4 regions of the Roseibium sp. JB4-4 genome follow, and region 2 is predicted to be linked to each of the others. Evidence: predicted binding sites of a transcription regulator. Region 2 holds the regulator's gene; each other region holds the start of a gene.
The links. The regulator PhoB, encoded in region 2, activates phosphate uptake and scavenging genes when phosphate is short. The targets are predictions, from matches to a motif close to TGTCATNNANCTGTCAT.
Positions count from the first base shown of each region.

Region 1 (7,208 bases), 610 kb from region 2:
CGGCAACAGCCATTTCAAGATCCTTCGAGGAAGTCATAGAAAACGCGGGCCGGAAACCGGCCCGCGTTCGGGTTCAGAAGAACCGCTTAGTTCTTGTTCTTGGCCTTACGAGCTTCGACAATATTTACGTAAGCTTCGTGTGTGATCGGCATGAAACCCTTGGTCTCACCGGCAGCGATGTTGTAGGCGCAATCCGGGTCGATAGAGTTCAGGGACGCGATTAGACCGGTCATCTTGATCTTGACGTCTTCCGGCAGTTTCTTGGACAGAACGATCGGGCCTTCCGGGATCACCGGGGACTGCCAGATCTGACGCAGTTCGGTCATGTCGACCAGACCGGCGTCGGAAGCCTTGCGCAGAGCGCCGGAGTTGTAACCGTCTTCCCACTCACCGAGGCCGTCGGCCCAGGTCACACCGGCATCGATGTCGCCGTTGGAAACAGCAACGATGGTCTGCTCGTGACCACCGGTAAAGACGACGTCACCAAAGTATTCGCCAGCCTTCATCGGATAGCCTTCCTGCGGAATGGCGATGGAAGGGATCAAATAACCGGAAGTGGAGTTCGGATCACCAAAGCCGAAAACCTTGCCCTTCATGTCTTCGAGCGAATTGATCTCGCTGTCGTTGCGGGCAAAACCGATGGAATAGTAACCGTAGCCGCCGTCAACGTTGACCTTGATGAGAACCGGATCAACAGCTTCCGGATCGGTCAGGTAGACTTTTGCGTAGCTGGAAGCGCCGAGCCAGGCCAGGTCGAGGTTGCCGCCGAGCAGGCCTTCGATAACGCCATTGTAGTCAGCCGGTGCGAACAGCTTGACCGGCACGCCGAGAAGGTCAGCGGTTTTCTGCTCAAGGCACTCATAGGCGCGCAGACGATCAGAGGCGTTTTCGCCACCCAGGATGCCGATACGGAATTCGGTGATTTCTTCAGCACCTGCGACAGATGCATTCAGAGCGATCATGCTGACTGCAGCAAGCGCAGCAACTTTAGCAACGATTTTCATGTGGGACACTCCCCGAGAGTTCTCGATCTTGATGACGTTTAAGGGTGTGCAGCCGGTTCAGACCGCTGCTGCCGCCGGGGTCATCGCTCCAGCGGATTCTTTGTCGCCGGCTTTACCGGCATCGATGGCAGTGGAGGTCGCTGCCTCGTTGAAACTTTCATCCGCGCCGTAGATTTCGCGTGCAACGGTCGTGGTGAGCTCTTCCGGCTTGCCGTCGAACACAATGAAACCGTCACGCATACCGATCACCCGGTCGCAATAGGTGCGTGCTGTGTCGAGCGTGTGCAGATTGCAGAGGACGATCTTGTTGTCGCGTTCATGGATTTCACGCAGCGCATCCATGACAATCTTGGCGTTCATGGGATCAAGCGAGGCAATCGGCTCATCAGCCAGAAACATGTACGGGTCTTGCATGAGCGCTCTGGCGATGGCGACGCGCTGCTGCTGACCACCGGACAGTTCTTCAGCCCGTTTGGTCGCCTCCTGGGCGATGCCCAGACGGTCCAGGGCCGCAAGCGCAGTATTCACATCGCTCGCGCTGAAAACATTGAACAGGCTTTTCAAAGTACCGTGCCCGTTAAGGCGGCCCAGCATTACATTGGTGCAGACATCAAGACGCGGAACCAGATTGAACTGCTGAAACACCATGGCGCAATCACGCTGCCAACGGCGCATCATGCCGCCCCGAAGGCCAAGGATGTCGCGGCCGTCAAACAGAATATGGCCGGACGTTGCCGGGGTCAGCCGGTTTATCATGCGAAGCAAGGTCGATTTCCCCGCACCGGAGCGACCAATGATGCCGACCATTTGCGGCTCATCGATATTAAAGCTGACCTTGTTGACAGCGGTCCGAGACCCGAAGGTCTTGGTAACTTCCTGAAACTGAATCACGCGCCGACCCTGTTGGTTTTGTCCTGTGGTGCCCGGCGCACAAGAGCCACTGGATCATTACAAAGGGATGACAGCTGTTTGACTGTAACGTCAAAGATTTATGACAGATCAATGACATACATGATCGATCAACGCTCAATCACACGCAACTCCCTGAAAACCCGTAATAGGCTCAATCCCTTCGTGCTTTGGCCAGCGCTGGCGGAGAGTGACTGCTTTTTGGGGAAACCGTTTGCTCGGAGCGAAAAATCCCTGAGCAAACATCAGTCCAGTTTTGAAAATCGGCCAGCAGGAAAACAAAAAGGGTCATGGCAATGTCATCAAACCGTCACCAAGACCTGTTGCGCAAAGACTAAACCGGGTCCTCAACCACCCTTGAGCCGATGGAGATAAAATGTCCGCTCCCACCCAGAAACAGTCCCTGAATGAGGCCCCGAACGTTCATCCCGAAGCGAATGTCACCAATTGCGAACTCGGCATATGGACGGAAGTTGGGGCGCGGACAGAAATGCGCGAAAGCCAAATGTATGACTACTCCTACATCGTTCAAGAAGGAGATGTCGTTTGGACAACCATTGGCAAGTTTTGCTCCATTGCACGCCGCGTGCGCATCAATCCCGGCAATCATGCGACCTGGCGTGCTTCACAACATCACTTCACTTATCGCGCGGCAGCTTACGGACTTGGCGAGGACGATGCCGAATTCTTTGAATGGCGAAAGAACGACTGGGTCACCATCGGGCATGATGTTTGGATCGGTCACAATGCCACGGTTCTGGCCGGCGTTCATGTTGGCACCGGTGCCATCATTGCGGCGGGTGCCGTAGTCGCCAAGGATGTGCCCCCTTACACGGTGGTAGGCGGCGTCGCCGCAAAACCGATTAAACGACGTTTTTCGGAGACCCAGGCCGACGCTCTGATGGAAATTGCCTGGTGGGACTGGAACCATGAAACGCTGAAGCAGCGCTTGCCGGATTTCCGAAAGCTGGCAATAGATGCCTTTATTGAAAAATATCGATAGGTCTCTTCGAAAAAAACCATATTGAATGCCTCCCCTGCCGGTGCTTTTGTGAACGGCAAACTGAATTGGAGGCACTTGATGGCGACACGAACTGCGACCTGCCGATGCGGGCAATTGCGCGCCGAATGCGAGGGTGATCCGGTGCGCATCTCGGCTTGCCATTGCCTCGAATGCCAGAAAAGAACAGGCAGCGTGTTCGCTGTTCAGGCCCGCTGGCCTGACGATAGAGTGTTACTTTCGGGAGACTACTCCGAATGGCAGCGGGAATGTGACAGTGAGCATGTGGCGACTTACCGGTTCTGCCCCGAATGTGGTTCCACACTTGCGTTCGTGATTGAAGGCTGGCCCGGCGTCATCGCAATTCCGGTGGGAGCATTTGCAGATCCCGAGTTTCCGTCACCACGCTTTTCGGTTTACGAGCATCGAAAACATGCCTGGGTTACGGTGCCAGGCGACAATGTCGAGCACTCGTCAGACCCTTCGATCGCTTTTACGCAGGGCGAACTCAGAAAATGAGTGAGCTTGACCCCGGTTCAATGCAACACACCCAAACCACAGTTGGCGCCAGCCTCAACCGTATCATCCTCTATGTGCGCGACGTGGATATCAGTGCATGCTTTTATTCATTCTTTTTCGGCTTCAAGGTTGTGAGAACTCCAACGGACCGATTGACCGAACTCGTGCCGGAAAATGGGGGAGCGCACTTGCTGCTTCACCGGGCCGGTAAGGCTCAAAAGCTCGGCCAGGCGTCTGTCAAACTTGTTTTCGAAGTCGAAGACGTGCAGGCCTTTCGCAAAGAGGCCAACAAGAAGGGGTTGAAGTTCGGTCCCGTTCACAAGGCTGACGGCTATTCGTATTCAAACGCCAAAGATCCGGATGGAAACTCCGTTCAAGTATCCAGCCGTGCATACCGGGACCAGAACAAAGGCAAGTAGGCCTCCCTTTTCTGGCCGATAGCCTGTAACCTTTGCCGCATGAAAAACGTTCCGGCCGTTATTCCTTCCAGCTTGGGTTTGTCGCTGCGTCGTTGGCGAGTGCTGAACCGCATCAAACAAGACGTTTTGGCACACGAGCTGGGTGTTTCTCAAAGCCGAATTTCACGATGGGAAAGCGGTAAATCGCACCCAAACCACGAAGACTGCCTCAGGATTACAACGCTTCTGCGCGCTCGAGCGGACAGCGCGGCCGACAATGCGCTTCTGCATTTGGTGTCCCGGTCGAGCGACCCGGTCCACCTTGTCTGCGATCTCACCCACCGGCTTCTGGCCATGTCGCCTGCACGGGAGCGGGAATGGCGCGCGCCCGTCTCGGAGTTTCTCCACCGTCCGCTCTGGCGCTTTGCGACAGATGAAATTCGCGATGTTGAGCACCAACTGGCCGACCTTGGCTGGTTCGAACCGCGCAACGATGACATCATCTATTGGACCGAAGCTGCCGTATTTCCGGAAATGTCCATTCCGGAAAGCAAGATCCGGATTTCTAGGCTTCAGTTGTCAGACGGCAGTTTCGCGCGGCTTGTCAGAGAAGAAACGGCCAGAGCTGCATAAATTATTCAGGCTCTCGTTGGGACCGGTGTACAGCGCTAAACTGTGGGGTATGACCGATCGAACCAACACAGCCAACACAAAATCAAGTCTTGCCCGGATGGATACCGACCGACTGTCGGGTCTTCTGTCATTTCTCCAGGCCGCAGAGCAATTGAAAGACACGTTGCGGTCAGGCACCACGCGAGAGAAACGACCTGAAAGCACAGCGGAACACACCTGGCGGCTCGCACTCATGATACTGATTTTCGAGCGAGAGCTTGAAGGGATCGATTTTCAAAGACTGCTTAAACTCTGCCTCATCCATGACCTGGGCGAAGCTATTTCCGGAGACGTGCCAGCCCCGTCCCAAAGGCAGGATGACGACAGACAGGAGCGGGAGCGGCGCGACTTTGAAACGCTCTGTGCGCCGCTACCGGAAGACGTGCGCGACCATTTGATGGCACTTTGGTCGGAATATGCGGCAGCAGTGACCACCGAGGCACAATTGGCAAAGGCATTCGACAAGCTGGAGACCATGCTTCAGCATCTCCTGATGCCCCCGGGAGACGTGATCTTTTATGAATTCAATCTGACGTACGGTCGTGACCGCACGGATTTTTCTCCGCTCACCCGGCAAATTCGAGATTTGGTGGATAAAGGCACACGCCAGATAATGGAAGATCTGCAAAAACCGGCATCCGATACCTGAATGGACTTTGCAGGACAGGAAGTCTTCGCGAGCGAACCCAAGCATTTCTGGGGCTTGGACAACTGGATTGTGGCCCCTTAAGCTCATGTGAAAGGATCGATTGACCCTCACATCCGGAGAAAAAAGACATGTATTCAATCCTGCCCCGCAGCCTGGGCCCTGTCCTGGGTGTCGAGATATCCGGAAAAATAGACATCGCTCAAGAAAAAGAGCTGATCGCCAAGGCCGAAGAACTGATCGAGATACATGACAAGATCAACATACTTGTCACCCTTGGTGATCACGTCGGCACCTCGTTTGAGGCAGTTGCTGCCGACATCAAATGGATGCTCACTCACCTGGCACATCTCAACAAAATCGCCATCGTGACGGACAGCAAACTGCTTGCAACCCTGGTTGCCGTTGATGCGACCTTTGCCAAGCTGGTCGGGATCGAAGAAAAACATTTCGACAGAAATGAAATTGAAATCGCCTGGCATTGGATTGAAAGCTAACCGGCGGCGACTTCGGCGAGTTCCTCGTCGCTCACGAACGCCATCTCGGTGACTGTTCCATTTTTCACTTCGATCATGTGTCCCTGCTGAACTTCAACCCAGCAGTTTGGTGCTTCATCAAGTGGTTCGGAAACAACCATGACCCCGTCCGAGAATTTTCGGTAAAAAAGGGTCGGGGCAAATCGATCCGATGCATAGCGTGCCGCATAGAGTGTTTCGCCGTTCGACCAGGCGGATGCAAACCGCATATGCGGAGCGGTTCCGGCATATTTGGAAACCGCTTCAGCTTCGCTCACTGTTCGCGCCATTGCGGCTCGAGGGTGCAATTTCAAACCATAGGCCAAAGCGATCAGAAACAGGCTTTCGCTGTCAGTGCCCCCTGCCCTGTGGCGGTAAAGGTCATCGGGGATCATGTTGTCCAGACGCCGCCTCACGGTGTCGTATCCGCCGACCTGGCCATTGTGCATGAACGTCCAGCGCTCAAAGGTGTAGGGATGGCAATTGTCGCGCGTGGTCGCCGTGCCTGTCGACGCGCGCACATGGGCCAGAAAGTGTCCGGAGCGAACGTGACGGGCGATCTGAAGAAGGTTCGGATCCGACCAGGCCGGGCGCACGTCCTTATAGAGACATGGCGTTTCACGGTCACCATACCAGGCGACTCCGAACCCGTCCGCATTGACCGCCGTCTTACAAGAAAGCGCATTCCGGCTTTGATCGATGAGGGAATGCTGCGGGTCGCAAATCACTTCCTCCAGATATTTGGGAGCTCCACTCCAAGCGGCCCAGCGGCACATATGGTCTCCTTTAAGCGGCGTCCCGCACAGCGTTGAAGCGCGCGGTGGTCGTGTCACAGTTATAAGAGTCAGCGGCCGGGTAAGGATTGAGTGCCAGTTCCTCAACTGCTGCGATGATTGCGTCAGTCTTTTCGTCACTCATCAGCACGGAAAAGTTGAGTCTTGTCCAGCCCGGCTTTTTAAGTTCTTCACCGGACAGAATACCTGCTCTCAGCATTTCCGACTCGTCCCTGTCTATGCCCAGGAGGCGGTGGGCATAAGGTCCGGCACAGGCGCAGCCTCCACGTGCCTGAATACCGTAAAGATCAGACAGCATCCTTGTAATCAGTTGCTGGTGGATATAGCCACCACGTTCGGTATCCCTGATGCGGAAGGAAAAATTGGAAGCGCGTGCCTCGCGTTCGGATTTCCCAGAATTTCAATCGCCGGATTGTGCTGCCAGGCCGAAAGCGCTTTCGCGCGCGCCACCGCATTGCGCTCATCCATGCAGCTCTGCCCGATTGCCTCTTTGACGAGAAAGGCAAGCGCTGCACGAATGTCTCCCACCACATTGGGCGTTCCGGCTTCTTCGCGGACAGCAATTTCCTCGCAGTAATCGTGTTGCCAGGGAGATACGAAACGAACCGTACCGCCACCTGGAAAAACAGGCGTGCCCAGCGAGACTGCAGCCTTGCGTACGATCATCACACCAGAGGCTGCGGGGCCACCAATGAATTTATGCGGTGAAACCACCACGGCGTCTATCTGCGTTTCCTGCCCGGCTTTGACG
Region 1 is NZ_CM146333.1:1,248,767-1,255,974, forward strand. Features, by position in the region: gene phnE (phosphonate ABC transporter, permease protein PhnE) at 1-13, opposite strand, end outside; gene phnD (phosphonate ABC transporter substrate-binding protein) at 87-1,004, opposite strand; gene phnC (phosphonate ABC transporter ATP-binding protein) at 1,062-1,895, opposite strand; gene ACZ1HV_RS05750 (DapH/DapD/GlmU-related protein) at 2,290-2,916, shown strand; gene ACZ1HV_RS05755 (GFA family protein) at 2,995-3,432, shown strand; gene ACZ1HV_RS05760 (VOC family protein) at 3,429-3,851, shown strand; gene ACZ1HV_RS05765 (helix-turn-helix transcriptional regulator) at 3,891-4,463, shown strand; gene ACZ1HV_RS05770 (HD domain-containing protein) at 4,513-5,151, shown strand; gene ACZ1HV_RS05775 (SpoIIAA family protein) at 5,280-5,645, shown strand; gene ACZ1HV_RS05780 (class II glutamine amidotransferase) at 5,642-6,439, opposite strand; partial or broken gene ACZ1HV_RS05785 (aminotransferase class V-fold PLP-dependent enzyme) at 6,450-7,208, opposite strand, start outside.
Region 1: a site for PhoB is predicted at 1,996-2,012, ahead of phnC (phosphonate ABC transporter ATP-binding protein). Genes of this name have one in related genera too.

Region 2 (7,208 bases):
CACAACACACCGTATGCCCAACATCAGACCGTTGCCTCGCACCTGATCCAGCACTTTGGGATGACTGTCCACGAGGCCCGCAAGCTTCTGCTTGAGATGGAGCCCTTTGTGTCGGACATCTTCCAGAAAGCCGTCACCAAGCACGACGTCCAGGACAGCGTTGCCGACCGACATAGCGAGAGGGTTGCCGCCGAAAGTCGTTCCATGCGTTCCCGGTGCTAGCGCTTCCGCGCAGTCCGCGGTCGCAAGACAGGCACCCATCGGGAACCCGCCGCCGATGCCTTTGGCAACAGCCATGATGTCCGGCTCAATGCCGCTCCACTCATGAGCAAAAAATTTGCCCGTGCGCCCGACGCCTGTCTGGATTTCGTCCAGGATCAACAAGATACCTTGATCGTCACACAGCTGGCGCACGGCACGCAGGAAGTCCGTCGGGATCTCCCGAATACCGCCCTCACCCTGGACAGGTTCAAGCGCAATCGCCGCCGTCTGCGGTCCGAGAGCCTCCTTGAGAGCATCCAGATCGTTTGCAGGCACTTGATCGAAACCCGGTGCCTTCGGGCCAAATCCTTCCAGATATTTGGCTTGGCCGCCCGCGGCGATGGTCCCCAGTGTCCGGCCGTGGAACGCTCCCTCGAACGTGACGATATGGTAGCGTTCCGGCTGTCCTTTGTCGAAATGGTACCTGCGCGCGCACTTGATGGCGGCTTCCATCGCTTCAGCGCCGGAATTCACAAAAAGCACCTTTTCGGCAAAAGAAGCGTCGCAAAGGCGCTGCGCAAGGCGCTCACCCTCCGGTATCTGATGAAGGTTGGACACGTGCCACAGTTTTGCGGCCTGCTCCTGTAGCGCCGACACCAGGTGCGGATGGCTATGCCCGATGGAATTGACAGCAATACCGGAACCGCAATCGAGGAATCGTCGGCCGTCTTTCGTAACAAGCCAGACACCTTCCCCATGATCAAACGACAGGTTCGATCTTGCGTAGTTACCGAATAATGCAGTCTTGGACATAACCTCTTTTGTCTCCTTAAGAACGCCTGCACGAAGGTGACGTTCGCGCCCGACAGGAGCAACGATGTCACAGTTACTGTGTCAGGCCAAAATGCAACATGCCGCCCCGAAGAGGCGGCACGCTGCGGTTTTCTTATACACCCCCGGCCCCAAGGCCTGTCAATGGAAATGGCGCTTCGCCGCAACCTGCAGCCCCTGAGCGCAGATTCAGCAAAAGTCTCAAGGGTCTCGCCATACTTGGGGAAAAGTCGCTTCATCCCCAATTGGTTTTGGGCGAATGGTTGCCTGACAAATTAACGTTATTGTAACCTCTTGATATTCAAACACGAGATCTCGTGGGGCTAATCATTCTTAGGCACTAGATATGCCATATCAGGCGTGCCTGCGCATGCCAAGCACGGGGTTAATGGCCGGCAAAACGGTCAAATGAAAAGGTGCGGCAATGAGTTGGACAGACGAACGGGTTGAGCTTCTCAAAAAGCTTTGGAGCGATGGCTTGAGTGCAAGTCAGATTGCGGGTGAGCTGGGTGGCGTAACCCGGAACGCCGTCATCGGCAAAGTACACCGACTTGGATTGTCAGGTCGCGCAAAGTCCTCCTCGTCCAGCAGCAAACCTCGTCGTCCGCGCACAAGCGCGCCCGCAGCCGGGACTTCGGCACCCAAAAAACCGACACCTCAACCACAGACTATTGGGGCGACGGCGCTGAAGGCCGACATTGCACCAACACCCATCGTCGAAGCAGAGCCTGACCTTGAGCCGATCGCAGAGCTGATCCCGATTTCCGAACGCGCGTCGATCCTGACCCTGACCGAACGGACATGCAAATGGCCGATTGGCGATCCGGCAACCGATGACTTTTACTTCTGCGGCCGCCAATCCGACGCAGGTGTTCCCTACTGCGCGCACCATTGTAAAATCGCCTATCAACCGGTTGCAGACCGCCGCCGTGATCGCAAAGTGATCGCCCGCGCAGGATAGCGGTCAAGCAGCAGCAAAAATGCAAAGCCCGCCAGATTGGCGGGCTTTTTTGTTGTGATTTTTGCACCTGGAATTCGTCACTTCATCATGCAACCACCGAAAACTGATCGTTGAATGCATAGCCGGCACCGCGGACCGTTCGGATCGGGTCTCTTGCCTTGCCCTTATTCAGAGCCTTGCGGAGGCGGCCAACGTGAACATCAACGGTCCGCTCGTCGACATAGACATCATGCCCCCAAACACCGTCAAGCAGTTGCTCACGCGAGAAAACCCGTCCGGGTGAGGTCATGAGAAATTCCAGCAGACGGAATTCCGTCGGCCCAAGGTGGACTTCTTTCGCATTCCTGCGAACCCTGTGCGTTTCACGGTCCAGTTCGATATCTCCGGACCGGAGCATTGTAGACACAACTTCAGGACTTGCCCGGCGCAAGATTGCGCGGACCCGCGCCATCAATTCAGGTACGGAAAACGGTTTGACCACATAGTCGTCCGCCCCTGTCGACAGTCCTCTGATACGCTCTGCCTCTTCACCGCGCGCCGTCAGCATAATGACGGGCAATCGCTCGGTGTCTTCCCTGGCTCTCAAGCGCCGACACAACTCGATCCCAGACAGGCCCGGAAGCATCCAGTCGAGCAGCAAAAGGTCCGGCACGCTTTCCCGCAACCGAATTTCTGCCTCATCGCCACGAATACACGATTCAACCGTGTATCCTTCGGCTTCCAGATTGTATCTCAACAGAAGACTAAGCGGTTCTTCGTCTTCAACGATGAGCACCTTCGGCATACATCTCGCTCCATGTCATGCAGCAGGCGCAGCCGCGCCGGCTGGATCATTTTTCCGCAAGTTCGTTCGGCGACTAAGAAACGCTGGTGGTTTCGTCCAGCTTGGTCCGTTCTTCCGGCAGCCGGTCACCGGTCACCATGTAAAAGACGTTTTCAGCAATGTTGGTCGCGTGATCACCAATGCGTTCAATGTTCTTTGCGCAGAAAAGGAGATGGACACACTGCGTGATAACCCTTGGATCTTCCATCATGTAGGTCAGCAGCTCGCGGAACAGCGATGTATAGATTGCGTCCACTTCCGCATCGGCTTCCTGCACGCGTTTCGCGGCTTCCGGGTCCTTGCGGGTATAGGCGTCCAGGACCTGCTTCAGCTGGTTCAGCGCAAGCTCGGTCATGTGCTCGACACCTATCGCAAGCTTTTTGGAACCGAGGCTGTTGTCGATTGCAATGGCGCGTTTTGCAACGTTCTTGGCCAGGTCGCCAACGCGTTCCAGATCATTGGCGATACGCGTGGCGGCCGTAATTTCCCGCAGGTCCTGACCCATGGGCTGACGGCGCGCGATCATTTCGATCAGCTTTGCTTCCACTTCCTGATGCAACGTATCAAGCCGTTCATCCTGGGCAATGGTGGTTTTGGCCAATTCCAGGTCCCGTGACACCAGAGCAGAAACGGCATCGGCGAAAGCCTTTTCGGCCAAGCCGCCCATTTCAGCGACCTTGCCAGCCATTTCTGTCAGTTCTTCGTCATAGGCAGAGACTGTATGTTCAGACATACTTTGTCCTCTTTAGTAATCTCGAAAGAATTTCTTAGCCGAAGCGGCCAGTTATATAATCCTGAGTACGCTTGTCTTTCGGGTTTGTGAAGATGTCCTGTGTCGGACCCTCTTCAACCAGAATGCCAAGGTGGAAGAACGCCGTACGCTGGGACACACGCGCTGCCTGCTGCATGGAGTGCGTCACAATCACGATCGTATAGTTCTCGCGCAGTTCGTCGATCAGCTCTTCCACCTTCGCGGTCGCAATCGGATCCAAAGCCGAACACGGCTCGTCCATGAGGATCACTTCAGGACTGACGGCAATCGCCCGGGCAATACATAGACGCTGCTGCTGACCGCCGGACATGCCGGTTCCGGGCTCATCCAGCCGGTTCTTCACCTCTTCCCAGAGACCTGCCTTTTGCAGGCTGGAAGAGACGATGTCATCGAGTTCTGACTTGTTTTTTGCCAGACCATGAATGCGCGGACCGTAGGCGATGTTGTCATAAATCGACTTCGGAAACGGGTTCGGTTTCTGGAACACCATGCCGACCTTGGCGCGCAACTGCACCGGATCGACCTTGGGATCGTAGATGTCTTCGCCGTCAATCTTGATCGAGCCTTCGACTCGGCAAATGTCGATGGTGTCGTTCATACGATTGATAGTCCGCAGAAACGTCGACTTGCCACAACCTGATGGGCCGATAAAGGCCGTCACCGAACGTGGCTGGATTTCAATGTCCACGTCCTTGATGGCCTGGTTGTCGCCGTAATAGACCTGAACCTTGTTTGCAGAGATTTTGCTATCGGTCATTTTAATCGCCTGTTCAATGTTCGGCATCTCGTTCATCGCATCAATCCTCACCAGCGGCGTTCAAACCTGCGGCGCAGGATGATCGCGAGAATGTTCATTGTGAGCAGGAAGATCAGCAGGACGATGATACCGCCCCAGGCTTTTTCGTAGAATGCGTAGTCCGCCCTGGCTGCCCAGGTGTAGATCTGCGCCGGCATGGCAGAGTTCGGGTCAAGGAAACCCGAAACGAAGCCGTCCGGATATCCGCGCGCTACAAAGCCGACCATACCGATCAGAAGCAGAGGTGCAGTTTCACCCAGCGCCTGTGCCAGACCAATAATGGTGCCTGTCAGAATACCCGGCATCGCAAGTGGCAAGACGTGATGGAAGATCGCCTGCATTTTCGACGCGCCCACACCAAGTGCCGCGTCGCGAATGCTCGGAGGTACCGCCTTCAGCGAGGCACGTGTCGAGATAATGATCGTGGGGAGCGTCATCAGTGTCAGAACAAGGCCGCCGACCAGCGGTGCTGATTGCGGCAAATGCATGAACTGGATGAAGACGGCCAGACCCAGGATACCGAACACAATGGAAGGAACGGCAGCCAGGTTCGAAATGTTCACCTCGATCAGATCAGTGAACTTGTTCTGCGGTGCGAACTCTTCAAGGTAGATGGAGGCAGCCACGCCAATGGGGAGCGACAGAAACAGAACCACCAGCATCATGAAGAAGGAGCCAATCACCGATGCACCGATGCCGGCACCTCCCGGATTGTCAACGCCAGAATCTGCTCCGGTTATGAAGCTCCAGTTGAAGACAGACCTAATGATACTGGCTTCAACCAGAATGTCGACGAGATCCAGATCCGTTTTTTGCAAGAAACGGCTGTCGGTCATGTTCTCGCGTGTCACGCGTCCGTTGATGTATCCGTCCACGCGGGAGGAAGCTGCCAACTCGAACGAAACGGGCTGTCCAAGCTGGCTCTCATCCGCCTTGAAAAACGACCTGATGTCGCCACCAGGCTTGCCGACGATGCGTTCAATCGTGCTGGCGTCGAACGGAACGTCGAGGCCCTTTTCCTCAAGCTGACCTTGCAGCGCGCCGATAAAGATCTGCTCGTAGGCCTTGGTCTTGAAGAGCTGGCCCTCGGCTTCGTCATACTGCTCCTGTGTCAGCGTGAACTCCACCTCGACAATCGTCTTGGTGAAGGCGGGAATGCCCTCGGAAATGATGGCAATGGCCAGGACAACGAGGAAAAACAGGCCTATTCCAATCGCCCCTATCCCGTAGGCTTGAAAGCGCTTCTCCGCTGCGTTCCGTTTGCGGGTCAGTTCATCGATCGCATAAAGAGACTTCGGTTGCGCAGGCTTCGCGCTGGAGGGCTCAGATGTTGCGGGAGGAAGTGTTGCGTCGGTCATCAGTCATACTGCTCCCGGTACTTGCGCACGATGTAGAGTGCGACGATGTTAAGTCCAAGTGTCACCACAAAGAGCGTCATGCCGAGGGCAAAGGCAACCAGGGCAACCGGGGAAGCAAAGTCGGCATCGCCGGTCAACTGACTGACGATTTTCGCAGTCACCGTCGTCATGGCTTCGAAAGGATTGAGGCTCAGGCGCGCAGCTGCACCAGCGCCGAGTACAACGATCATCGTTTCGCCGATTGCACGCGAGGCAGCGAGCAGGATTGCACCGACAATACCCGGAAGAGCTGCAGGGAGAATGACCTGCTTTACCGTTTCCGATTTCGTTGCGCCAAGACCGTAGGAGCCGTCACGCATCGCCTGGGGAACTGCATTGATGATATCGTCGGAGAGCGAGCTCACAAACGGGATCAGCATGATGCCCATCACGAGACCCGCTGTCATGACCGCCGTTCCGGCTTGCATGATACCAAGCCCATTGTCGCCGAATACCGACAAGAGAAGCGGCCCGACTGTCAGCAATGCGAAGAGACCGTAAACAATGGTCGGGATACCGGCCAGGATCTCAAGAAGCGGCTTGGCAACAGAGCGAACCCGCGAACTGGCATATTCAGACAGATAGACTGCTGCAAAGAGGCCGATCGGAACCGCCACGACAAGAGCGACAATCGAAATATAGAATGTGCCCCAAAGCAGTGGAATGATACCAAGTTCCGATGAACCGCCACGACCGGAGAAACTCGGCGACCAGGTCAGGCCAAAAAGAATTCCGTAGCCGGATAGAGCCTGAAGAATTCAATCGTGTTGAAGACCAGAGACAGCACGATCCCCACGGTTGTCAGAATGGCGATCAGGGCCGCAGAGAACAGGATGACCCTTATCCCCTTTTCCACCGTGTTTCGTGCGCGGAAATCCTTGTTTGTTTCCTTCAGCCCCCAAAGCGCACCCGCAATCGCTATAAGGACAACAACAATCGACATGTAAAGATTGCCGGTTGCAACCATGATCCGATAGGACTGCGCAGCCCGCATGACCGGCTGCGTGATGTCGGATGTCACGATCTGCCCGGCTTCTTTCAGGCGAGTTGTAATGTCGGTGAAATCGGCACGAGCGTTTCGCGCAAACTCTTCACTCATCTGACCAGCTGCCACGGCGTTGTCCAGACCGGTCGCGGCGCGGCGCACCTCAGCCATGACAAGGCCCAGCGACGAGCCCTCCTGAATGGCGGTATCCGGAATAGTGCTGGAAACGGTACTGTTAATGTAAAACGGCTGCGCCAGCAGCCAGACAATCAAAACCAGAAACGCAGGAACAGCGGCCTTCATGGCCACGTTTGCTCCATAATAAGACGGAAGAGAGTGCAGTTGACTGATCTCTCCAGCAGCGCTGGAAAAGGCACGTGCGCGCCCCACGATGTAGCCCGCCAAAGAAATGGCAAGCACGATCACGACGAGCCAGAACAAG
Region 2 is NZ_CM146333.1:1,861,414-1,868,621, forward strand. Features, by position in the region: gene ACZ1HV_RS08535 (aspartate aminotransferase family protein) at 1-1,014, opposite strand, end outside; gene ACZ1HV_RS08540 (GcrA family cell cycle regulator) at 1,457-1,993, shown strand; gene phoB (phosphate regulon transcriptional regulator PhoB) at 2,079-2,777, opposite strand; gene phoU (phosphate signaling complex protein PhoU) at 2,851-3,549, opposite strand; gene pstB (phosphate ABC transporter ATP-binding protein PstB) at 3,584-4,345, opposite strand; gene pstA (phosphate ABC transporter permease PstA) at 4,393-5,742, opposite strand; partial or broken gene pstC (phosphate ABC transporter permease subunit PstC) at 5,742-7,208, opposite strand, start outside.

Region 3 (7,208 bases), 2.4 Mb from region 2:
CAGGTCAAACCTTGCGGTTCGCTTATTTGCCAATTGCGTAATGCGAGAGCCGTGCCAGTTTTCCAAGTATGTTCGGACATGGCTAATAAATGACGGGATTCTGCGCCGGATACTGGTATGTTTGTGTCAATATCCACGCAAACTTCAGGATTGAGTTGATGAAACACCTTGTGGGCCCGGCAAATATTGCCTGATGTGCAAGGACTCATTTACCCTTACCGGCAGAATCTGACAGGCTCCGGGAACGCGTAATCAACTTGGTGCCATTTGTGCCGCAAGGCGGACTGGAAAAACCAATATGCGGATTACAGGCAATAAACCGATCACAGGCGTGCAGGGCAGGGGCGCAAAAAAGCGTACTGACGCCGGCTCGGACAGCTTTGCGCCTGATTTGGGTGCAGAAGTAACCCAAAGCGCACAGACCGCGGGCGGCGCGGCTATCCAGGGGATGGATGCGTTGCTTGCCTTGCAGGAAGTCGATGCACTTTCAGAGCGACGCAGGAAAGCAGCCAAACACGGGCATCAACTGCTGGACAACCTGGAAACTCTACGAGCCGACCTTCTAGGGGGACATGTATCTGAAGACCGTCTGGAGTTGCTTTCTCGTCAAGTGTCGGACCGTCAGAACAGCGGTGATCCGCAGGTCGATTCGGTGCTGGAAGAGATCGAATTGCGAGTGAAAGTGGAACTTGCAAAGCTCGGCCGATTCCCGGACTGAAGCCCATCGGCCCAAATCGAAAATTCTCAATAAATGCGAGCAATTTGACGCAACAGATTGAAAGTTATTAACTTTTTTTAATCTGTGTTTTCGCAAATGAACCGTTGTCGACTGAGGGAACCGGCTATATATTGCGCCCGGCATAACGGTAAACCGGAGCTATCGATGACGGTTGAAATTGAGTCTGAATATCGACCCTCGGAAGACGAGCCGTTCATGAATGACAGGCAGCGTGAGTATTTTCGAAACAAGCTGCTTGCCTGGAAGGAAGAGATCCTGAAGGAGAGCAAAGAGACGCTCACAAATCTTCAGGAAGAGAGCCAGAACCACCCTGATTTTGCTGACCGTGCGTCGTCTGAAACGGATCGCTCGATTGAGCTGCGTGCCCGCGACCGTCAACGGAAACTGATTTCGAAGATCGATGACGCTTTGGAACGCATTGCGGACGGGAGTTATGGCTATTGCGAAGAGACTGGCGAACCGATTGCTATTCGGCGCCTAGAAGCTCGGCCGATTGCGACCCTGTCTATTGAGGCTCAGGAAGCGCATGAACGCCGGGAAAAAGTCTATCGCGACGACTGAATTCCGGAAAACGGCCGATCCGCCGATACACAAGGCGGATCCGAAAGACTTTCAGAACCTTCCCTATACGGGAAGGTTTTTTTGTTCTGATACCTGAAAGTCAGATCTATTACCGGTGACAACTGAAACTGCTCAACCCACCGAGAAGCTCGGACGGGCCTCGAAGCCCGCCCAAGTGGTCTGATGACATCTTGCTCAGAAACTGAGAGAGCAAACCATCAACTCTCCAATGTCAGAGTTTGATCCGATATTGTGCGAAACCGTCTGTTCCGTCACCGGCAGGCTCAATGCTGACACCTTCAACGGACCCGGCATGCTCGGTACCGCGCGGGCCGGTCTCAAACAGAACCGTGGTGTCCGGTACCGGTTTGAACGACCAGTTTGCGTCTGCGGATGGGTTGATTGTGCCTTGTTCGACGATAAAGCGTACGAGAACGTCCCGGTTGGTATCCGGTCCGACGAAAACAACAACCTCGTCACTGATGCCAGGGAAGTTCCCGCCACCGCCGGCCCGGTAGTTGTTGGTGGCGACAACGAATGTGTCGTCAAGTTTGAGCGGTTCACCATTGAATTCAATCTTGACGATGCGGTTGGCGTCCGGATTGATCAGTTCACCATTCGGGTCGTATTTCGATGGTTGGGTGAGGTCGATTTCGTAGGTGATGCCGTCAATGACGTCGAAATTGTAACTCGGAAACTCCGGATTGATCAGCGGCTGATCTTTACCGCCTTCCTCTATTTTCTGGAATATCCCTGCAGATCTTTCGAGCCATTCCTTGACCGTGCTGCCTTTGATCGCAACTGCGCGCACCGTATTCGGATAGAGATAAAGGTCCGCGACATTCTTGATCGCAACATCACCGACGGGAACATCGGTGTAATAGTCCGGACCTCCGCGACCCCCGGCCTTGAAGGGAGCTGCTGCGGAGAGGATGGGCAGGCCTTCCCACTCCGTGCCTTTCATCATCTGGTCAATGTACCAGGTCTGGGCTTGCGAAACGATCTGGACACTCGGGTCATCGGCAACGAGCGCAAAATACGAGTGAAGCGGTGCAGATGTCTTACCGACAGGGCGCCGCACATAGGCAAGGGTTGCTTCATGATCTTCCTTGACGGCGTCGAGGACATCCTGCTGGCTCTCCACCAAGGGCGTGACCTTGCGCCCTTCCTTTTCGTAGATCGGGCGTGCTTCCGTCATGAAGTTGGCGATCCGCCACCCATTGCCGTCCCGTTCGACCATCAGATCGATGACGCCAAGGTGCGAGCCCCAGAAGCCACCCATTGCGGCCGGTTTTCCGAAGAGCGTCCCTTTTTCAAAGTCGACGCCCGGGAGACCTTCGTAGTCAGGACCCGGGAAAACGCGGTGATGATGACCCGTGAAGACCGCGTCAATTCCGTCAACCGCAGCAAGGTGCAGAGACGCATTTTCCATGCCTTCGGAATAATCGGTTGCGTCAATGCCCGAGTGGGAAAGGGCAATGACAAGGTCGCAGCCCTGTTCACGCATTTCCGGAACGAATGCCTTTGCCGTGTCGACAATGTCGCGTGCGTTGGCATTTCCCTCAAGATGGCGCCTGTCCCAGTTCATGATCTGTGGGGGAACGAAGCCGATGAAACCGATCCTGATCGGGTAGGACTGACCTGAGCCGTCGGTAACTTCCTTTTCGACGATCACATAGGGTTTCAGGAACAGGTCGTCGCCACGCGCATTTGAGGCAAGTGTTGTACCCTTGACCAGGTTGGCACAGACAACCGGGAAATTTGCGCCATTCAGGACTTTCATCATGAAGTCCAGGCCATAGTTGAATTCATGGTTGCCGAGCGCAGCCGCATCAAAATCAAGGACATTCATTCCCTTGATCACCGGATGCATGTCGCCTTCGCGCATGCCGCGCTCATAGGCTACAAAATCGCCCATGGGGTTGCCTTGAAGAAAATCGCCATTGTCGACCAGGACGGAGTTGGTTGCCTCGTCGCGGATTTGCCGGATCAATGTGGCTGTTCGTGCCAGTCCTGCCGTGTCGATGGGACGGTCGCTGTAATAGTCATAGGGAAAAACATGAACGTGGAGATCTGTCGTCTCCATCAGGCGAATATGGGCAGTACCTTCCTTGGCCAGCACGGAATAAGGATGAAGTGCAGCGGAGAAGCCCGTTGCCGCTGCACCCATAAGTAATGTGCGGCGGGATAAGGATAGATCTTTGATGCTGGACATCTGGAGGCTCCTAGTCGGCTTTCAGGCCGGTCTTTTGATTCAATACGACTGATACAACGGCAGAAACCGGGGTAATTCTCCCTTGCAAGGAACAAATGACCCAGCTTCTGTCCGCCCCGGTTTTGCGCTGCCGGAGTTACAACTTTATGACGGCAAAACTGCGACTGTCACTCGCGAATTGGCCGGATGCAAATGATCAGGTCAACTGCCGATCTTTTCCGCCATAACCGAGATCGTCTGAACGTAGACGCTGGCTTTGTTCCACTTCTTCAGAACCCGGTAGTTCGCGGTTCCCGGTCCCCACGGTTGCCCGCGGCGCCAGCCGTGTTTTTGAAGGTAATTGGCTGTGGAAGCCAGTACATCGGGTATTGAGCGAACGAGGTCCCGCTTGCCATTTCGGTCCCAGTCGACCGCATATTTCATGTATGAAGAGGCGAGAAACTGTGTCTGACCGATTTCGCCGGCCCAGGCGCCTTTCATTTCGGCGGGCGTCATGTCGCGGCGTTGGACAATCATCAAAGCGTTGACAAGCTCATTCGTGAAGAACTTGGAACGCCTGCAATCGTAAGCAAGAGTTGCCAGGGAACGCAGGACCGACATGTTTCCGGAGAAGCTGCCATAGTTGGTTTCCAGTCCCCAGATCGCCAGGATCACTGGTGCCGGGACGCCGTATTTGCGCTCAATACCTTTGAAGATTCGGGCATAGGTTTTGCCCAGTTTCTGCCCGCGTTTGATCATCGCATTGTTGACCCGCTTGGCATAAAACTGCTGGAAGCTCAGCTTGAACGACTTCTGATTCCGGTCTAACCGGACGACCTTCTTGTTGTAGGTGAGGCCTTGAAGCGCCTTCTTCACAACGCGCTCTTTCAGGCCATAGCTTGAAGAGTTTGCGATAAAGGACTGTTTCCAGGCTTCGTAGCCGCCCGGCCCATTGCCACAGGTGGCGCTCAAGGCTGGTGTGACGCTCATGAAAAAGACTGCAAAGAGAGAGAGTAGAGCAATGCGCATGGGGACCCCGTCGAGCCGATAATTTTATGGTCTTAGTGTAGCTGAAATTGGCTTCACGTCATCCCGACAATCGGGCGAAAGCGATCACATCATTTTTGTTTCCGGCAGAATGCGCGGGCTGTCAAACTTTGTCAGGCAGTTAGGGCCTAAATCGCCACTGAGCGGGAAAGACGAGAACGGGCATGGCGCTCAGGGAGCGAGACGCCATGCCCGTCATCAGCCGTTATCTGCAACGCTTCTAGAACACGTCACCGACAAACGGCCGGGGGACTGAAGAAGCGATCAGCTCTAGAACGGCAACAAAATGTCCAGGACCTGGTTGCCGACGCGCGGCTGTTGAACCGTCGTGATCTGGCCGCGTCCACCATAGCCAATGCGGGCTTCTGCAATTTGTTCGCTGGCAATGCGGTTGTTTGCGGTGATGTCTTCCGGTCTGACAATACCGGCCACGATCAACTCACGAACCTCAAAGTTGACCCTGACTTCCTGTCGGCCTTCGATTACCAGATTGCCGTTCGGCAGAACCTGGGTCACGACAGCTGCGATTGTTGTCTCAAGAGTTTCTTCTCTGTCGACGCTGCCTTGACCCTGGAAGTTGGAGTTGCTGTTGACGTTCGCGAGATCGCTTGCAGCAGTACTCGCGGGCATAAAGATTGTGTCGATTGCCGTGCCAAGGGCGCCTCCAACACCGGCGCCACTGGCTTCTGTGCGGCTGCGCTGAGTCTCGTTGTCGATCTGGGCCTCGTCGTCGATGGTGACAACGACTGTAAGAATGTCGCCGACCTGGTTCGCACGCTGGTCCTTGAAGAACGCCCGGCTGCCGGATTGCCACAAGGAATTTGGATTGTAGTGGGCTTGCTGCGGCTCAGGCATCGGCATTTGCACGGGCCGATAGCCGGGTTGTGTTGTCGGGTCCTGAATGGCGTTCAGCGAAGGTTGCTTGCCAACTTCGGCAAGCTGATCTGCTGTGCTGCAACCTGCGGCAAGGGCGGCGAGAGCAATGCCCGCCAGCATTTTTTTATTTGAAGTGCTCAACATCAATTGGTCTCGCTGTTCAGGCTTGCAATGATGGGATTGGCAGCATGCACGCGTACGTGGCCGCGTGACGTGATGGTTGCTGGGATAATTCGCCGTGATTGCAGGTTCATCACATCGATCACGTCGCCTTTGGCACCTTCATCGATGGCCTTGGCCCTAGACGTCAGCTTCATGCCCGACATTTCGAACGTCACGGTGACTTTCTCGCCTCTGTCCACGAGGATCGGACGCTGAAAGTTTCTCCGGGCCAGGGGCACGTTGGCGCGCAGGTTAACACGTGCCGCCATCCCGATGATGCTGCCTGCATCAATCAGTGCGCCCGTCGGCACTTTCGTGCGTGCCATGCGAATTGTGACCAGGTCCTCTTCCCTGAGAATATCTTCCCGCTGCAACGGCTGGGCAAGGGCGGCCACATGGACCATCTCGGTTGCGGTACCTAGAAGGATCAAAGGTTCGGTGCCGTGTTCCACGGCCACAGTTGCGCGAAGCTTGAAGTGACCGGTGCTCTGCGACCAGTCGAAGCCGTCAACGCGAACCGGATCCTGCACTTTCGGGTCAGCAAGGATACGATCCGGCGCCTGGGTCAGTTTGATCTCCAGGTTTTTCGGATCGACACCGGCGCTCCGCGCTGCAAGAGCAGAGCGAACGAGGCCGGACAGCTGGTCTCGGTTCAATGTGGTTGCGCCTCTATGCACGGCGACGGTGCGCAAGCCATCGGTTCCTGCTTGATCCAGACCGGCGGCACGGGCGCGATCAGCGACCTGCTGAGCCGGTACGTTGCCTGATGTTCCCATATCGGGAGACCGGAACAGCGGTTTGGATGCCAAACGACCTGCATTTGAATAGAAATCGCCAACTGTCACGATCTCCGACAATGTCATGACTTGCGAGCGCAACACCGGACGGTCGTCCGCAATGGATGCAGAGCCGGTAATCGCCACCAGTAGAAAGCTGCCGATGGCCTGTTTCAGATATTTCATCATATCAGCCATCCCACTTAACGGAGGTTCGTGGTGGTGGAGTACATTTCGTCAGCGGCCTGGATGATCTGCGAATTCATCTCATAAGCGCGCTGGGCGGAGATCAGATCGGCAATTTCTGTAACGGCGTCGACATTGGCCATCTCAAGAAAATATTGCTGAACGCTGCCGAAACCCTGATCGCCAGGATTTCCGTTCACTGCGGCGCCACTGGCGTCTGTTTCAAGGAACAGGTTGTCACCGATGGCTTCCAGACCGGCCTTGTTGACGAACCGCGCCAACTGAAGCTGACCAAGCTGAACCGTGTTGCCGCCCTGGTCGACACCTTGCACGACGCCTGTGTTGGAAATCGTGATGTCCTGAGTGTTTTCCGGAATTGTGATGCCGGGATTGATCGTATAGCCATCGACGGTAACCAGCTGCCCGTTTGCGTCCCGCTCAAATGAGCCGTCGCGCGAGAAGGCGGTCGTACCGTCCGGAAGATCGATCTGGAAGAAGCCTTCTCCGCGGATGGCGACGTCCAGTTCCTTGCTGGTCTGTTCGAGGGAACCCTGGGACATGATACGCGCAGTTGAGGCCAGTTTCACGCCGGACCCGATCTGAATGCCGGTCGGAACGATTGTGCCTGCTTCTGAAGTCTCCGTCCCCATGCGGCGAAGATTTTGGT
Region 3 is NZ_CM146333.1:5,436,471-5,443,678, forward strand. Features, by position in the region: gene ACZ1HV_RS25600 (flagellar assembly protein FliX) at 299-718, shown strand; gene dksA (RNA polymerase-binding protein DksA) at 884-1,300, shown strand; gene ACZ1HV_RS25610 (bifunctional 2',3'-cyclic-nucleotide 2'-phosphodiesterase/3'-nucleotidase) at 1,533-3,515, opposite strand; gene ACZ1HV_RS25615 (lytic murein transglycosylase) at 3,717-4,523, opposite strand; gene flgH (flagellar basal body L-ring protein FlgH) at 4,812-5,561, opposite strand; gene flgA (flagellar basal body P-ring formation chaperone FlgA) at 5,561-6,544, opposite strand; gene flgG (flagellar basal-body rod protein FlgG) at 6,559-7,208, opposite strand, start outside.
Region 3: a site for PhoB is predicted at 3,651-3,667, ahead of ACZ1HV_RS25610 (bifunctional 2',3'-cyclic-nucleotide 2'-phosphodiesterase/3'-nucleotidase). Genes of this name have one in related genera too.

Region 4 (7,208 bases), 1.0 Mb from region 2:
GCACCGCCTCGATCAGAGCAACGTCCTTCTTGTCGCTCAGGGATTGCCGGACGAAAGTCCTATCGAGTTTGATTTTCGAGAAGGGATAGTTCGGTAGGTAGCTTAAGGATGAGTAGCCCGTACCGAAATCATCAAGCGAGAAACTGCATCCGAACGACCTGATCTCCTCCATCAGAAACCTAAGGTCGAGACCTTCTTCGATGAACAGCGATTCTGTTATTTCAAGATCGAGGCGCTCAGCTGGAAAGCCTGTGCGCTGGAGTGCCTCCAGGATCGTTGCAACCAAATTGCCGCGGCTGAACTGGATTGCCGACAGATTGATCGACAATCGAACAGGTACTGGCCACGACAAGCATTCCTTCATGGCACGGTTCAACGCCCAGGCGCCGAGTTCGACAATGTAACCATTTTCTTCGGCTATCGGTACAAACTCGGCAGGCGAAACTGGTCCAAGCTCTCGGTGCTCCCAGCGTAGCAACGCCTCAACCCCAAACATCGTTCCGTCATCGAGAGTAACGAGTGGCTGATATGCCATTTGGAGTTCGTCGCGCACAATCGCCTTGAACAGCTCGGTCTCCAGCTCACGCCGGCGCATCAGTGCTGCGTCCATGCCAGGATCGAAGGCCAAAATCTCCTGCTGAATGTCACGCCGAACCCTGGCAAGCGCGTTTCCAGACCGTTTCAGTTGGGATTCGGGAGGTTCTGCTGCGTCGGACACTGCGTAACCGAATTTGAGTTGGACCGAGATCCTTGCGCCGTCGATGGAATAGTCTTCACCGATGAGGTCCCGGATACGTTCAATCAACTGCGTTTCGTCGCCTCCTGCGTGCCTGCATGCGAAGGCAGCAGCAAATGTGTCGCTGGCCAGCGCTGACCAGGTGATTCCATCGGACAAATGCTTTTTCAGCCGGGTCGCTATCGTTTTGCGGACAATGTCGCCAAAGGAAAAACCGAGAGACGCAACAATCTGATCGAGATTGACAACCGCAAACTGAAGGAGACCAAGGTTCTCACCTCGGCTTTCCACCAACAGAGCCTGCATAGTCAGCTCTTCTTCAAACCCGTTTCGATTGAGTAGCCCCGTTATAGGGTCGTATTTGGCAAGGTATTCGAGACGAATTGCGGATTCGCGTTCTTCCGTGACATCACGGCATGTCAGACAGGCAACAGCCTCAGACGTGTCGTCGCCGCTGTTGCCTGTGCTCGCAAGCGTTCTTTCGGAGCGAGTGACAACATATTCAACGTAACGCAGATCCCCATTTTCAAACGGCATCGCCAGTGTTTTGGAGATTGGCATCTGATCTGCGGAACTGAGAAGAACCTCTTGAGCCTCTTCAACAAGCTCGCTCGGCAAGACTTCATGTGCCTTGCTTCCAATCAGCTTCTTGCGGTGAAAAAGCAACCTGGCTGAACGGCTGGCCGCTGAAATGCAGCCATCCTTCTGTATGACGACGATAGCATCGAAGCTGTCTTCAAAAACAAGACCGAGCATCCGGTCGCTGTTGTGCTTTCCGATCGTGGCCACGTGCGAGATCAATTTGTGAAAGCCAAGCTCCCTCAGAACGATGCCTGTTGCCGCGAAAAGCAAAAGGAATTGCGCACTTGCTGTCGGGACAAGAAGCGGCATGTTCTTCTGCAAAAGAAATGCGGCCAGCTCGACGGTCCCCGCCGCAAGCGCAAGTATCAGGGCTTTGATCGCCCAGCCCTCAATTTTGGTCATCAAGAGCAGGAGAAAAACAACGATGGCAAATGCGAGGGCTGCCATCTCCCCTTCAATACGCATGGCACGGTTTTGGAGCAAACTCTCAGCGCCGAGCGCCTGAATCACGCTTCCAGGCAGAATGCCGTAAACCGGTACAGGAAAGAGATCTCTCAATTCTTGAGCACTCGCTCCAATGACGACTTTCTTTCCTAGAAAAAACTCTGGGTCGACTGACCGGTTGAGCACATCCACCAGCGAAACCGTCGGCAATTCATCGATGGCAATCCCGAAATCCAATCCAAAAGCACCAAGCGCTTCCCCGGAATATTCGCCCAGAAACGCTGACGCCGACAATTCTGCTGTACCGGAGATGTCATAGCCATAGATGTTTCTCCATATACGGCTGTCGTCTTCAACGGGCACCATGACAACGACGGGCCAGGCAGATTGAAGAAACTCACCGATGGGCCGGTTGATCACCTCACTTTGGTTGACACCGGCTGAAGCGGCCTGACGAAACATTGCTAGGCTGACATTGCCGGCATTTTCAATTGCTTTTGCGAAGAGACGGTCGTCTTCGGCACTGGAAACTGCGCTGAAGTCAATGTCAAAAAGGATATCTGAAGCACCAGAACCTGCGACAACGTCCGTCAATTCTGCAAAAAGACGGCGCGGCAGCGGCCAGACACCGAGCTCATTCAAACTCTTGGCATCAATATCGATGAGGACGATCTGTCCGGTCACCGGACGTTTGTCATGGCTGAACTTTGTTTCCCAAAGGAAACGATCAATAGAGCCGGAAAATCCTGCATAGCGCACGAACGCGGTCGCCGCGATCACCAGGATCGCGATGAGACAGGCGTTCCCGAAACGCTTTGTCTTTTCTGACCACATATTACCTTTGTTACCGCCCACAATTTGCAACGCCGTTTTCGAATGACGGCCAATCTCATCCCTGCCCGATCAATCTCTTTTTCTATTTTTTGCCGTTGCCGTTGCTGTTGCCATTGCCATTTCCGTTGCTGTTACCGGAATTGCCATTGCTGTTGCCATTCCCATTGCCGCTATTACTGGAATTGCCATTGCTGTTGCCATTCCCGTTGCCGCTGTTACCGGAATTGCCATTGCTGTTGCCATTCCCGTTGCCGCTATTACCGGAATTGCCATTGCTGTTGCCATTCCCGTTGCCGCTGTTACCGGAATTACCATTGCTGTTGCCATTCCCGTTGCCGCTGTTACCGGAATTGCCATTGCTGTTGCCATTCCCGTTGCCGCTGTTACCGGAATTGCCGTTGCTGTTGCCGTTCCCGTTGCCGCTGTTACCGGAATTGCCATTGCTGTTGCCATTCCCGTTGCCGCTGTCGCTGGAATTTCCGTTGCCGTTGCCGTTCCCGTTGCCGCTGTTACCGGAATTTCCATTTCCGCTGAAGAAATTACTCAAGAAGCCTCCTCCATTATTTGGAGAGACATCAGCCGAAGGAACATTCTTGGTTTTGGGGGTCTGGAATGAAGGTGCCCGCTTGCGCCCTGGTCGAATAGTAGGCTTTGTCCTGCCACCGACCTGAAGCCCTACTTTTGTAGCCGGCGCACTGGATGCAGACTGTCCTGCGCCAACGTCCGCCCGGTCACCGGATGCAAAATCCTCAACGCCGACCAACCCGCGCTGGACGGAGACCCTTGCGCGTTTGGTATTCACCGAAACGCCGAATTTTGTGCCCTTTACAACTGCGGCAAGAAACGGGGTTTCCACGGTAAAGTGATTCCGTTGCCGCGTTTTCACGTCGACTTCAATATTGCCCTTGCGTTGGAGAAGAGTTGTCTTGGCACCCCGGCTTCGATGTTTTGAGATTGCAAATGTCGTGTTCGGACCGACAGAAATTGTCTCGCTCCCACGCGCAATGAGGGCTCGCGCACCTGGCCGCGTGCCAATTGTGTATCCTTTTTCAAAGACCATTCCGCGTTTCACCCGAAAGGCCTGCACACCGGGAGCAACAAAATAAGCTATTCCGGAGACACGCTTAACAACCCAACCCTGAGCGTTCGCCTCGCCGACCATTAATATGCTGACGACAAAGGTCGCCACAGCCAAGATACGAGACAGTTCCTTGAAAACGGCATCGAAAGTAAAATTTCGAGAATTCGTTTTCCTGCTTCGGTCTTCGATGTGTGTACAGTCAGTCATCTTTGGCCATTTGCTGAATTGGCGATGGCCAGACCGTAACAATAATCCACTTAATCTAAGATGAAAACAGTCGATGAATCTTGTGTATTCATAGCTTATTCACTAATGCAAATAACCAAACCCACAACCGCAAATTAAACGGATAGCATCATCTCAATTTTGAGTTAGCTCCACTTAAGAATTCGCTAATCATTCTCTCACAGCTAGACAGACTCAAGAACTTCTCTCTCAACTTCGCGAAAAATCTCTATGTGATCGATATTCATCTGTTCAATACCGAGGCGGACGGCCTGCTCGAATACGGATCGATCCTGACCCGCATAGAACATTTGGGTCGTAAGACCTGCTTCCCGCGCTTCCTCGACAGAGTCTGCGATCAGGCAATCTTCGTGAAACTCAAGAATGGATGCGCCCTGGGCAACAGCGCGCTCAACAGATCCGACGTGCCCAAAGAGAACCATGCGCCTGAGGTCCGGCACCTTGGCACGAGCCTCAGCCAGGATCGATTGATCGAAGGAAAAGGTCCATGCGTGCTCAAGCATGCCGCGTGCAGCCAGCATGTCTCGCACTTCTGCAGGATCACCTTCCTTGATTTCCACGTAAGTCCCAATGCGCCCCTTACAAGCATCAAGAAAAGCGTCCAATCGCGGAACCCGTTCTCCCGCGAATTCGGAACCGAACCAACTGCCTGCATCAAGCTGATCTATTTCGGCAGACGTCATTTCAGCAAAGCGGCCACTGCCGTTCGTCGTCCGGTCAACGGTCGCATCGTGCATCACATAAAAAATACCATCGCTAGAGGGACGAACATCGAATTCGACAACGTCCGCTCCGAGATCGATGGCCTTTTCCAGAGACGCGAAAGTGTTCTCCGGAGCCACCAAACAAGCGCCTCTATGGGACACAATGACTGCTCGTTTCATGTCTAGTTCTCCTGCGCTCTCGGATCATGGATCTGGAACTTGCCGGTTATTGCCGCCGTCCGCTTGTGACGACCGTCAAAGAGGTGCCTGAATTCCTTGATGAATTGATGACAGATCAAGTCTTCCTTTGTTTTCAATAGCTAACCCATCAAATCTATTCTGGATTGCAACAACCTTTCTCTGCAATCAACTTCACAAGGAGCCCTCGATTCGAGCTGGCACGATTGTCAATCGTTCGCTTGCAAAAGGAAACAGCCAATCCCCTTTACCGCCGTGCATTGCTTCTGAGACCCAAGGGATAACGAATTGTTCATTCAGCTCGAACGGTCAGTCAAATTGCATGCAGCGCAGCAATGACTATCTCAACCCCTAAGCGTTCACAGCCGAACGCTCAAGGAAACACCATTCAAGAGGTTTGAACATGATCCGTTTTGCTGCGTCTGCGTTTGCTTTGTCCCTTCTGGCCGGCACCGCCGTCGCCGAACCTGTCGCCTATGACTTTGATAAATCCCACGCGAACCTCACCTTCTCCTACGACCACCTCGGGTATTCCACGACCGAAGGCCGCTTCGGGTCCTGGAATGGCGTTCTGTTGATCGACAAGGAAACGCCGGCAAATTCATCCATCGAATTCACCATCGATATTGCCAGCATGGACACGTTCTGGGCTGACCGTGATACACACCTGAAGAGTGCCGATTTCTTCGACGCAGAAAAATTTCCGGAAGCTACTTTCAAAAGCACCAACGTCGAGCAGACCGGCGAAAAACAACTGGCCGTCACAGGTGATCTGACCGTCCGAGGCATCACGAAACCAGTCACGCTGACTGTTGACGTAACTTCAATCGGGGAACATCCAATGGCAAAGAAACCAGCGGCCGGTTTTGCCGTCTCGACAGTTGTCAAGCGCTCCGACTTTGGCATGGACAAGTTCGTGCCTTATGTGGGTGATGACATCACGGTGACGTTCCACGCTGAAGTGCTTAAGGCCGAAGCAACGAACTAATATCCCTCGGCTGAGACTGGTGAATGCCGGTCTCAGCTTCACTGGAGCCGCTCATGCTGCGCAATTCCTCCACCGGGTACGGTCTCATTGCCATCTTCTTTCACTGGACAATGGCGCTCCTGATCCTGGGCATGCTCGCATTCGGCCTTTACCTGGATGGATTGCCGCAAACCGAGCAGTCGACGTTTCAGCTCTACCAGTTGCACAAGTCCATAGGGTTCGTTGTATTGGCTCTCGCTGCGATGCGGCTTGTGTGGCGGTTGTTCAATCCCACTCCGAAATTGCCAGAGGGAATGCACCCGCTTGAAAAAGTCGCGGCACACCTTGGCCATGTCGGGCTCTATGTACTCATCTTTGCCATGCCGATCACGGGCTGGTTCATGGTGTCAGCGTCGCCCTGGAACATTCCGACAATCGCCTTCAACGTCCTGCCAATTCCGCATCTACCGGTTCCTGCCGCGCTTGGCAGTCAGGAGGACGCTGAAACCTTCTTCAAGGTACTGCACGAATATGGAGCTTTCCTGCTGATTGCATTGATTGTCGTCCATGTCGCAGCAGCATTGAAACACCATTTCATCGCCAGAGACGACACGTTGAAAAGGATGGTTTCGACAGCCTCCGCGAATTCAGAGAAACAGCTTTAGGACTTATCTTTATGCAACTGAAAAATATGATTTTGTCACTTGGTGCTGTTGTTTCGCTTGGCCTTGTTTCACCCGGTCTTGCTGACACTTGGACGGTCGATCAGGAAAACAGCAAACTGGGATTTGAAGTCCAACAGGGAAGCGGCAAATTGACCGGCCTCTTTGGCATCTGGAAAGCCAGTATTGATTTCGACCCCGCAGCACCGGAAGCCGCTAAAATTTCGGCAGAGATCAATCCGGCCACTGCAACCACCGGCAATGCCCAGTTCGACGGCACCCTGCCCAACCAGGACTGGTTTGACGTTAGCGCCTTTCCGGCAGCGACATTTCAGTCGACTGCGGTGACGCTTGTCGAGGGCAATAGCTACCGGGCTGACGGGACCTTGACGATCAAAGGCATGGAACATCCCGTTGAACTGGATTTCACGCTTGAGATCAATGGAGACACTGCCAAGGCAACAGGGACAGCGACAGTCAATCGACTTTCCTACGCGCTTGGTGCTGGGGTTGGAACCGACACCGTTGGCGACATTGTATCCGTTACGCTTGATCTGACTGCAGCCCGGTAGGGCACGAACCGAAACTTCAGACGAATTGGGAAGGCCGCAGCACTTGGCGTGCGCGGCCTTTTTGCCGTAAGACAGGGCGACTTTAGTTCCAGCGCTTCCGGTTGAGCAAGACCGCAGTAGCAGCCAGATCAGGAAACCGTCCTATGAACGCTCCCGTCACCCCTCCCGACTACCAGCACAGC
Region 4 is NZ_CM146333.1:821,670-828,877, forward strand. Features, by position in the region: gene ACZ1HV_RS03715 (EAL domain-containing protein) at 1-2,596, opposite strand, end outside; gene ACZ1HV_RS03720 (hypothetical protein) at 2,578-3,267, shown strand; partial or broken gene ACZ1HV_RS03725 (FecR domain-containing protein) at 3,366-3,884, opposite strand; gene ACZ1HV_RS03730 (glycerophosphodiester phosphodiesterase) at 4,088-4,807, opposite strand; gene ACZ1HV_RS03735 (YceI family protein) at 5,229-5,813, shown strand; gene ACZ1HV_RS03740 (cytochrome b) at 5,867-6,457, shown strand; gene ACZ1HV_RS03745 (YceI family protein) at 6,469-7,026, shown strand; gene ACZ1HV_RS03750 (fumarate hydratase) at 7,170-7,208, shown strand, end outside.
Region 4: a site for PhoB is predicted at 4,904-4,920, ahead of ACZ1HV_RS03730 (glycerophosphodiester phosphodiesterase). Genes of this name have one in related genera too.